2 regions of the Halomonas flagellata genome follow, and region 2 is predicted to be linked to the other one. Evidence: predicted binding sites of a transcription regulator. Region 2 holds the regulator's gene; the other holds the start of a gene.
What was found. Region 2 encodes sigma-54, which starts transcription at its own class of promoters, with help from an activator protein. Its sites were predicted from a motif close to TGGCACNNNNNTTGCTNT; they were not measured.
Positions count from the first base shown of each region.

Region 1: a site for sigma-54 is predicted at 2,102-2,119, ahead of MKP05_RS09895 (sugar phosphorylase). Genes of this name have one in related genera too.

Region 1 covers NZ_JAKVPY010000009.1:167,057-171,235, reverse strand. The annotation lists gene dsbG (thiol:disulfide interchange protein DsbG) at 1-131, opposite strand, end outside; gene MKP05_RS09895 (sugar phosphorylase) at 237-2,048, opposite strand; gene nrdR (transcriptional regulator NrdR) at 2,201-2,683, shown strand; gene ribD (bifunctional diaminohydroxyphosphoribosylaminopyrimidine deaminase/5-amino-6-(5-phosphoribosylamino)uracil reductase RibD) at 2,711-3,835, shown strand; gene ribBA (bifunctional 3,4-dihydroxy-2-butanone-4-phosphate synthase/GTP cyclohydrolase II) at 4,033-4,179, shown strand, end outside.
Region 2 covers NZ_JAKVPY010000001.1:134,322-138,500, forward strand. The annotation lists gene rapZ (RNase adapter RapZ) at 1-666, opposite strand, end outside; gene ptsN (PTS IIA-like nitrogen regulatory protein PtsN) at 716-1,186, opposite strand; gene hpf (ribosome hibernation-promoting factor, HPF/YfiA family) at 1,193-1,501, opposite strand; gene MKP05_RS00625 (RNA polymerase factor sigma-54) at 1,750-3,162, opposite strand; gene lptB (LPS export ABC transporter ATP-binding protein) at 3,313-4,038, opposite strand; gene lptA (lipopolysaccharide transport periplasmic protein LptA) at 4,047-4,179, opposite strand, start outside.

The DNA.
Region 1 (4,179 bases), on a different contig from region 2:
TCGGCATGGATGGTCAGGCCCTGGTCGGCGAGGGCCTGGACCGGGGCCGGCCAGTGATCGTCGGCCAGCACCGGGGCCGCCGCGGCGAACACCAGCAGGCCGGCGCGGAAAGCGAGAGGGAGGGAGCGCATGTCGTGGTTCTTGTCCATTCGTGGGCATGCTGTCCCGCTGACATTAGCATGCCGTCATCCCCTTGCCTTCCTTCCGGCATCCTCTCTTCGGTCACCCCAGGGCGTTCACCCGTCGTCGACGATGTCATCGCCGGGCAATACCAGCCAGAGGCTGCGGTAGGGGGCGAGGCTCTCGCCCCGCTGCCAGGGCGCGTTCTCCAGCAGGTCGAACCAGCGGTGCCGGCCGAGAACGGCGAGGCCCAGCGGCTGGCGCCGATCGCTGACATTGTGGATCGCCAGCAGGCGGCGGCCATCCGCCAGCGGGCCCCGTTCCAGTACCAGCAGTTCCGCGGCCGAGGGCACGACGCGCTGCGGAGCATCGGGATGGAAGCAGGGCTCCTCGCGACGTACCGCCAGGCGTCGCTTGAGGGCCAGGAAGACCTCTCGGGTCGGGGTGTTGCGGCTGTCGAGCAGTTCGTCCAATTCGTCGCGCTGCCAGTGGCGGCGGTTGATCGAGCGCAACCGCCCGCTGCGCTCGACACCCTCGTGGTCGTTGAGGGTGCCGGTCAGCGAGTGCAGGTAGAGCGCCGGGATGCCCTGCAGCGCCAGCATCAGGTGCTGGCTGCACAGGAAACGCTCCACCTGCCAGGGGTCCGGGCCGCGGTGCGTGCCCTGCATCGCCTCGAACCAGGTGATGTTGATCTCGTAGGGGCTGTCGCTCCCGTCGGCGTCGGCGCGCATGCTGACGAAGCCGCCGAAGCGGTGCATCAGCTCCAGCAGTGCCTCGATCTCGTGGGGTGGCAGCCAGCCCTCGAGCGGCCGTACCCCGATGCCGTCGTGGCTGGCGGTGAAGTTGAGGTAGCTGCAGCCCGGGGGCAGGGCGGGTAGGCTCTCGAGCCAACTGGCCAGGGTGCCGGCCTCGCCGCTGGTCAGGGTGTGAAGCAGCAGCGGCGGCAGGGGGAACTGGTAGACCAGATGGGCCTCGTCGGGGGGAGAGGGAAGACGATCGAGGCCCCCGTCCGAAAGACGATCGAGACCAAAGTAGCTGAGGTTCTCGCGATGGGGCACGTTGGTCTCGGTGAGCAGCAGGGTGCCCGGCGCCATGTGGTCGATGATGGCGCGCAGCAGTCGCACCACCTCGTGGGTCTGGGGCAGGTGGATGCAGGGGGTGCCGACCTCCTTCCAGAGGTAGGCGATGGCGTCCAGGCGGATGACCCGGGCGCCCTGCTCCAGATAGAAGAGCAGGATGCCGACGAACTCCAGCAGCACGTCGGGGTTGGCGAAGTTCAGGTCGATCTGGTCCTCGGAGAAGGTCGCCCAGAGGTGACGGGTGCCGCGGCGGGTCGATACCGGCACCAGCAGCGGGCTGCTGCGCGGGCGCACCACCGCCGAGAGGTCGGTGGCCGGGTCCATCTCGATGAAGAAGTCGCGCCCCGGCAGGCTGCCGCTCAGGTAGTCGACGAACCACAGCGATTCCCGCGACACATGATTCAGCACCAGGTCGACCATCAGGTCCCGGCGTTCGCCGAGCCGTCGGATATGCGACCAGTCGCCCAGCGCCGGGTCGACCTCGCGATAGTGGATTACCGAGAAGCCGTCGTCGCTGCTCCAGGGGAAGAACGGCAGCAGGTGGATACCGCTGAAGGTCTCCGGCAGGCGCGCCTCGAGGAAGGTCTCCAACGCCTCCAATGGCGGTCGGTCGCCGTCGAGCAGGCTGTCACCGTAGGTGATCAGCCACTGGTCGCGCTCGCTCCACAGCGGCATCGGCTTGCTGTGCCGGCGAGCCGGCATTGCACCACGCCGGTGCGAAAGCAGGGTCAGCAGGCGCCGCAGCACCTCCTCGGCGCGGGGGCCATAGAGGAAGGCCAGGCGGGCGCGGGCCCGGTCGATGAAGGCGGTCTCGTCCAGGGGGCGGGAGAGCGAGCGGGAGAGCGTCATGGGAAATCCGTCGATTGGCCGGGATGTCGTACGCCGCAGGCGTCGTGTCTTCCCTTGCAGGTCATGTGCCAACCGGGTGCATGCTGGGCGCTGACCCCGCAAGCCGTTACAATGCGAGATCGCTCACTTCACGTCGACCCCGGAATCCATCGATGCACTGTCCCTTCTGCGGAACCCATGACACCAAGGTGACCGACTCCCGGCTGGTGGCCGAGGGTGACCAGGTGCGTCGCCGCCGCCAGTGCGTGGCCTGTGGCGAGCGCTTCACCACCTACGAGACCGCCGAGCTGGTCATGCCGCGGGTGGTCAAGGGCGACGGTTCCCGGGAAACCTTCGACGAGAGCAAGCTGCGTGCCGGCATGCTGCGCGCCCTGGAGAAGCGCCCGGTCAGCGCCGAATCGATCGAGGCAGCGGTGGAGCGCATCCGCCAGACCCTGCGGGCCCGCGGCGAACGGGAGATCCATGCCCGCGACATCGGCGAGGAGGTGATGCACGCCCTCAAGCGCCTCGACCAGGTCGCCTATATCCGTTTCGCCTCGGTCTATCGCCGCTTCCAGGACATCGACGAGTTCCGCGCCGAGATCGACCGTCTGGCCCAGGAGCCGAGCTTCCGCCCGGACGACCCCCAGGACTGACGCCTTCCCACTCCAGCAAGGATTTCCATGGCCAAGCAGACCCCCGAAGCCTGGATGGCCCGGGCCCTGGAGCTGGCTCGCCGGGGCCTCTACACCACCGATCCCAACCCCCGCGTCGGCTGCGTGCTGGTCAAGCATCGCCGCCTGGTCGGTGAGGGGTTCCACCGGTGTGCCGGCGAGCCCCACGCCGAGGTGCATGCCCTGCGCGCCGCCGGCGCGGCCGCCCGGGGCGCCACCGCCTACGTGACCCTCGAACCCTGCTCCCACCAGGGGCGAACCGGCCCCTGTGCCGTGGCGCTGATCGAGGCCGGGGTGAAGAAGGTGGTGGTGGCCATGGCCGACCCCAACCCCGCCGTGGCCGGCCGCGGCATCGCCATGCTGCGCGAGGCCGGCGTCGACGTCGACGTGGGCATTCTGGAGGATCAAGCGAGGGAGCTGAATCCGGGCTTTATCATGCGCATGGACCATGGCCGTCCCTTCGTGCGGCTGAAGATGGCCATGAGCCTCGACGGGCGTACCGCGATGCGCTCCGGCGAGTCCCAGTGGATCACCGGCCCCCAGGCGCGGCGCGAGGTGCAGCGACTGCGGGCCCGTTCCAGCGCCGTACTCACCGGCGTGGAGTCGATCATCTTCGACAACTCGCGGCTCACCGTGCGGCCGGCCCAGCTCGAGCTCGACGAGGCGGAACTCATCGCCGGGCGCCAGCCGTTGCGGGTGGTGGTCGACAGCCACCTGCGCCTGCCCCAGGCGGCGGCCTGCCTGCGGGAGCCCGGCCGTACCCTGGTGGCGACCCGTGCCGACCCGGATCCCGAACGGCGCGAGCGACTCGAGACGGCCGGCGCCGAGGTGGTGGTGATGCCCTCGGCGGCCGACGGCCGGGTCGACCTCCATGCCCTGCTGCGTCACCTGGCCGAGGTGGAGCAGGTCAACGAGGTGCTGCTCGAGACCGGGGCGACGCTCGCCGGCGCCATGCTCGACGCCGGCCTGGTGGACGAGATGCAGTTGTTCGTGGCCCCGACCCTGCTCGGCGGCGAGGCGCGTCCGCTGTTCGCCCTGCCGGGGCTCGAGCGCATGGCCCAGCAGCGCCCGCTCGACATCCTCGATATCCGGGCCGTGGGCCGCGACTGGCGCATCACCGCCCGGCCTCGCTAGGCGAGCCACGAGCTGCGAGCGGTTGGTAACCACCCCGATAAGACGGAGATAGTTTGGAGCCCGAAGCCCGAAGCCAGAACTGGCGCCCGACGCCGCGCCACGGTACCCTGACGCCGTTTCGAGGCGGGGCGTTGCGCGCCGGCGACCCGACCGTCGCCGCGTCACGACATCCGCCACGCTGAATTTCTGGAGATTCCATGGTGCACTCCTCCTCCTCCGGGGGCCTGGCCCCCATCGAAGACCTGATCGAGGACATTCGTCAGGGCAAGATGGTGATCCTCATGGACGACGAGGATCGCGAGAACGAAGGCGACATCATCATGGCCGCCGAGAAGGTCGAGGCC
Region 2 (4,179 bases):
CTCGCCGACGACGGGGTAGCCGTCGAGGAACTCGATGATCGAGGCATCGCGACCGGTGTCCTGGCGCAGCCGGGGATCCCAGTAGGGGTTCGGCAGGCAGCGGGCATCGAAGACGATATCGGCGTCGAGGGGCACGCCGCGCTTGAAGCCGAAGGACTCCACGGTCAGGGTCAGCTGGTCGGCCCGGTGGTGGGCCACCTGATCGCTGATGCGCCGGCGCAGCTCGTGCACCGAGAGCCGTGAGGTATCGATCACCAGGTCGGCCAGGTCGCGGATCTCGGCCAGCGCCGTCTCCTCGGAGTCGATCGCCTCGGCCAGGGTCATGTCGCTGTCGCGCGTCAGCGGGTGGCGCCGGCGGGTTTCCGAGTAGCGCTCGAGCAGGATGCGGGCGTCGGTGGTGAGGTAGATCACCTGGCCGTCGATCCCGCGCGCGCGGACCTCCTCCAGCAGGCTGGGAAAGCGTTCCAGCGCATGGGGCAGGTTGCGGGCGTCGATGCTCACCGCGATCGAGGTGTGGAGGGAGTGGTCGCTGCTGAGTTCGTCCACCAGCGGGCCGAGCAGCATGGCCGGCAGGTTGTCGATGGCGTAGTAGCCGAGATCCTCGAGCGCCTGCAGTGCGATCGACTTGCCTGAGCCGGATCGGCCGCTGATGATCACGAGCTGCATGGCGGGTCTCCTGGTCGTGTGGCTGGCCGGGTGGCCCGGTGAGGGGCGATCAGCCCGAGGATTGTCGTCGGATCGCCTCGATGAGTCGTTCATGAAGTTCGCGCTGGCTCGCGCTCTTGCGCAGCCGGCCCCGGGTCTCGGCATCGTTCATCACGCCGGCGACCTGGGCCAGCAGCGCGAGGTGGGCATCGTCTGCCTCTTCCGGCACCAGCAGCACGAAGATCAGGTCCACCGGTTCGCCATCGATGGCGTCGAAGTCGATCGGTTCGGCCAGTTTCAGGAAGCCGGCAATGGGTGCCTTGCAGTGCGGGTCGCGGGCATGGGGAATGGCGACGCCGTTGCCGATGCCCGTGCTGCCCAGCCGTTCGCGGCCGATCAGGCGGCCGAAGACTTCCTGGCTGTCGAGGCTCGGGGTGTTCTGGGCGATGAAGGTGCTGAAGAACTCCAGGACCCGCTTCTTGCTCCCCCCGGGCACGCCGAAGAGGGTGCGCTCGGGGGGCAGGATGGCTTCGAGTGTCATGATGGATCAGCGGGCGCCGGCGCCCTGGGCGCGGGCCTGGACCTTCTCCTTGTGCTTGACCAGCTGGCGGTCCAGCTTGTCGGCGAGGGCGTCGATGGCGGCGTACATGTCACCGTCCATGGCCTCGGCGTGCAGATCGGCACCGGCGGCATGCAGGGTGCAGGCGGCCTGCTGGCGGGCCTTCTCGACGGAGAGCGTTACCTGCACGGTGGTGATGTTGTCATAGTGGCGTTCCACGCGAGTGAGCTTCTCGCTCACATAGTCACGCAGGGCGTCGGTCAGTTCCACATGATGGCCGGTGATGTTGACTTGCATGACACGCTCCTTCGTCCTTCGATTGGTGCCTCGATTGTAACCCTTTTTCCTGCCATGCAAACCCCCCGTGAAGGGCGACGCCCGCAACGCCTGGCGCATGCCGCGACAGCGCCCGGAAACCCACTGGTGGCGGGCGCTCCGGGCGCTGTCGATGCCTCACCTCAGCCGCTTGCGCTCGCTGGAGGAGGGGATGCCCATCGCTTCCCGGGTGAACCTTGGAGAGCGCAATGGTCGTCGCCGTCCCCTTCTCACCTCAGCCGCTTGCGCTCGCTGGAGGAGGGGATGCCCATCGCTTCCCGGTACTTGGCAATAGTCCGGCGCGCGACGCTGATGCCGGCCTCCTCGAGCAGTGCCACCAGCCTGCTGTCGGAGAGCGGCTTGCGTGGTGGTTCCTCCTGGATCAGCTTGCGGATGCGGGCGCGAATCGCCGTGCTCGAGTGGGCGTCGCCATCGCCGTTGCTGACCTGGCTGGAGAAGAAGTACTTCAGCTCGAAGACCCCGCGCGGGGTATGGATGAACTTCTGGGTGGTGACCCGTGAGATGGTCGACTCGTGCATCTCCACGGCCTGGGCGATATCGGCCAGTATCAATGGCCTCATCGCCTCCTCGCCCTGCTCGAGGAAGTCGAGCTGGCGCGCCATGATCTCGCGCCCCACCCGTAGCAGGGTATCGTTGCGGCTGGACAGGCTCTTCATCAGCCAGCGCGCCTCCTGCAGGTGATCCTTGAGGAACTGGTTGTCCTGGCTCTTGTCGGCGCGGCGAATCAGTGCCGCATAGTCGGGCTGGATGCGCAGCCGCGGCAGGGCCTCGGGATTGAGCTCCACCTGCCAGCCGCGGCTGTCGTGACGGGCGACCAGATCGGGAATGACGTAGTCGCTGGCGGATTCCGAATAGCGGCTGCCGGGTCTCGGGTCCAGCGAGCGGACCAGGGCGGTCACCGCGTCGAGGGCATCGTCGTCGAGGCCGAGGCGTCGCCTGAGCAGGCGGCGGTCATCGGCGGCCAGCGCCTCGAGGAACTGGCGGACCAGGCGGCGGGCCTGGGGCAGCAGCGGGGTATCGTCGGGCAGGGCGGCGAGTTGCAGCATCAGGCATTCACGCAGGTCCCGGGCGAAGATGCCGGTCGGTTCGAACTGTTGCAGGCGCAGCAGTACCTGCTCCACCTCGCGGCTCTTGAGGCCCTCGAGCCCCTGGCCCCTGAGCCCGTCGCGCAATTCGTCGAGCGGCTGGGTCAGGTAGCCGGCGCCGTCCACGGCGTCGATCAGGCTCTCGGCGATGTGCCGCTGGCGCTCGTCCAGGTCGGTCATCGCCAACTGCCAGGCGAGATGGCTCTGGAGGCTCTGGCCCTCGGCCTGGCGTTCGAAGTCAGGGCCCTCGCCGCCACCGGCGGGGGCGCCCAGGTCTTGATAGGTGTCCGACCAGTCGCTGTCGACGGAGAGTTCGCTGGGGATCTCGCTGGCCCAGTCGTCAGCGGGCGTCTCACTCGCCGCCTGCTCGCCGAAGCCGTCGTCGAGCTCCAGCATGGGGTTCGCTTCCAGGGCCTGCTGGATCTCCTGGCGCAGGTCCAGGGTGGAGAGTTGCAGCAGGGCGATGGCCTGCTGCAACTGAGGTGTCATGGTCAGTTGGGTACCGACGCGCAGTTGCAGAGATGCTTTCATGGCCATGAGAGGTGTGTGCTCATTCGCCGAAAACCTCCACCCTAGTCCGCTGTCGGTCGTCTTGCAAGGCTTTTATTAGCAATAAGCGTGCCATTGGCAATTAGTGTGCCTATTTGTAACAATGGCCTTTATATCAGAAAGTTGCGGTTCCGGTGCTCAGAGGCGGAAATCCTCGCCGAGGTACACTTCCCGTACCCGCTGGTTGGCCAGGATCGCCTCGGCATCGCCTTCGGCGATGATTCGGCCGTCGCCGACGATGTAGGCGGTGTCGCAGATGTCGAGGGTCTCGCGCACATTATGGTCGGTGATCAGCACGCCGATATCACGGGCCTTCAGCTGGCGGATGATACTCTTGATCTCGCCCACCGAGATGGGGTCGACCCCGGCAAAGGGCTCATCGAGCAGGATGAAGGCGGGCTCCGTGGCCAGCGCCCTGGCGATCTCCACCCGCCGCCGTTCGCCGCCGGAGAGGCTCATGCCGAGGTTGTCGCGGATATGGGTGACATGGAAGTCCTCGAGCAGCTGCTCGAGTCGGGCGCGGCGGCCGGCGCGGTCGAGATCCTTGCGGGTCTCGAGGATCGCCATGATGTTGTCGGCCACCGAGAGCTTGCGGAAGATCGAGGCCTCCTGGGGCAGGTAGCCGATGCCGGCCCGGGCCCGCTCGTGCATTGCCGCTCGCGTCAGGTCCCGGTCGTCGATGTGCACCTCGCCGACATCGGCACGCACCAGGCCGACGATCATGTAGAAGGAGGTGGTCTTGCCGGCGCCGTTGGGGCCGAGCAGGCCGACGATGCTGCCCTGACCGATGGCGAGGCTGATGTCCTGCACCACGCGGCGGCGCTTGTAGCTCTTGGCCAGATGGCTGGCGCGGAGTGTCTTCATGTCGTCCCTTACTGCTCGGGCTGCAGGGTCATGCGCACGCGCTGGCGCTCCTGGACGCCCTCGGCCTCGGAGCGGGCCTGGACCACGCGACGATCGAGGAAATACTCCAGATAGCCGCCATCGAAGGTGTCGCCGGCCTGG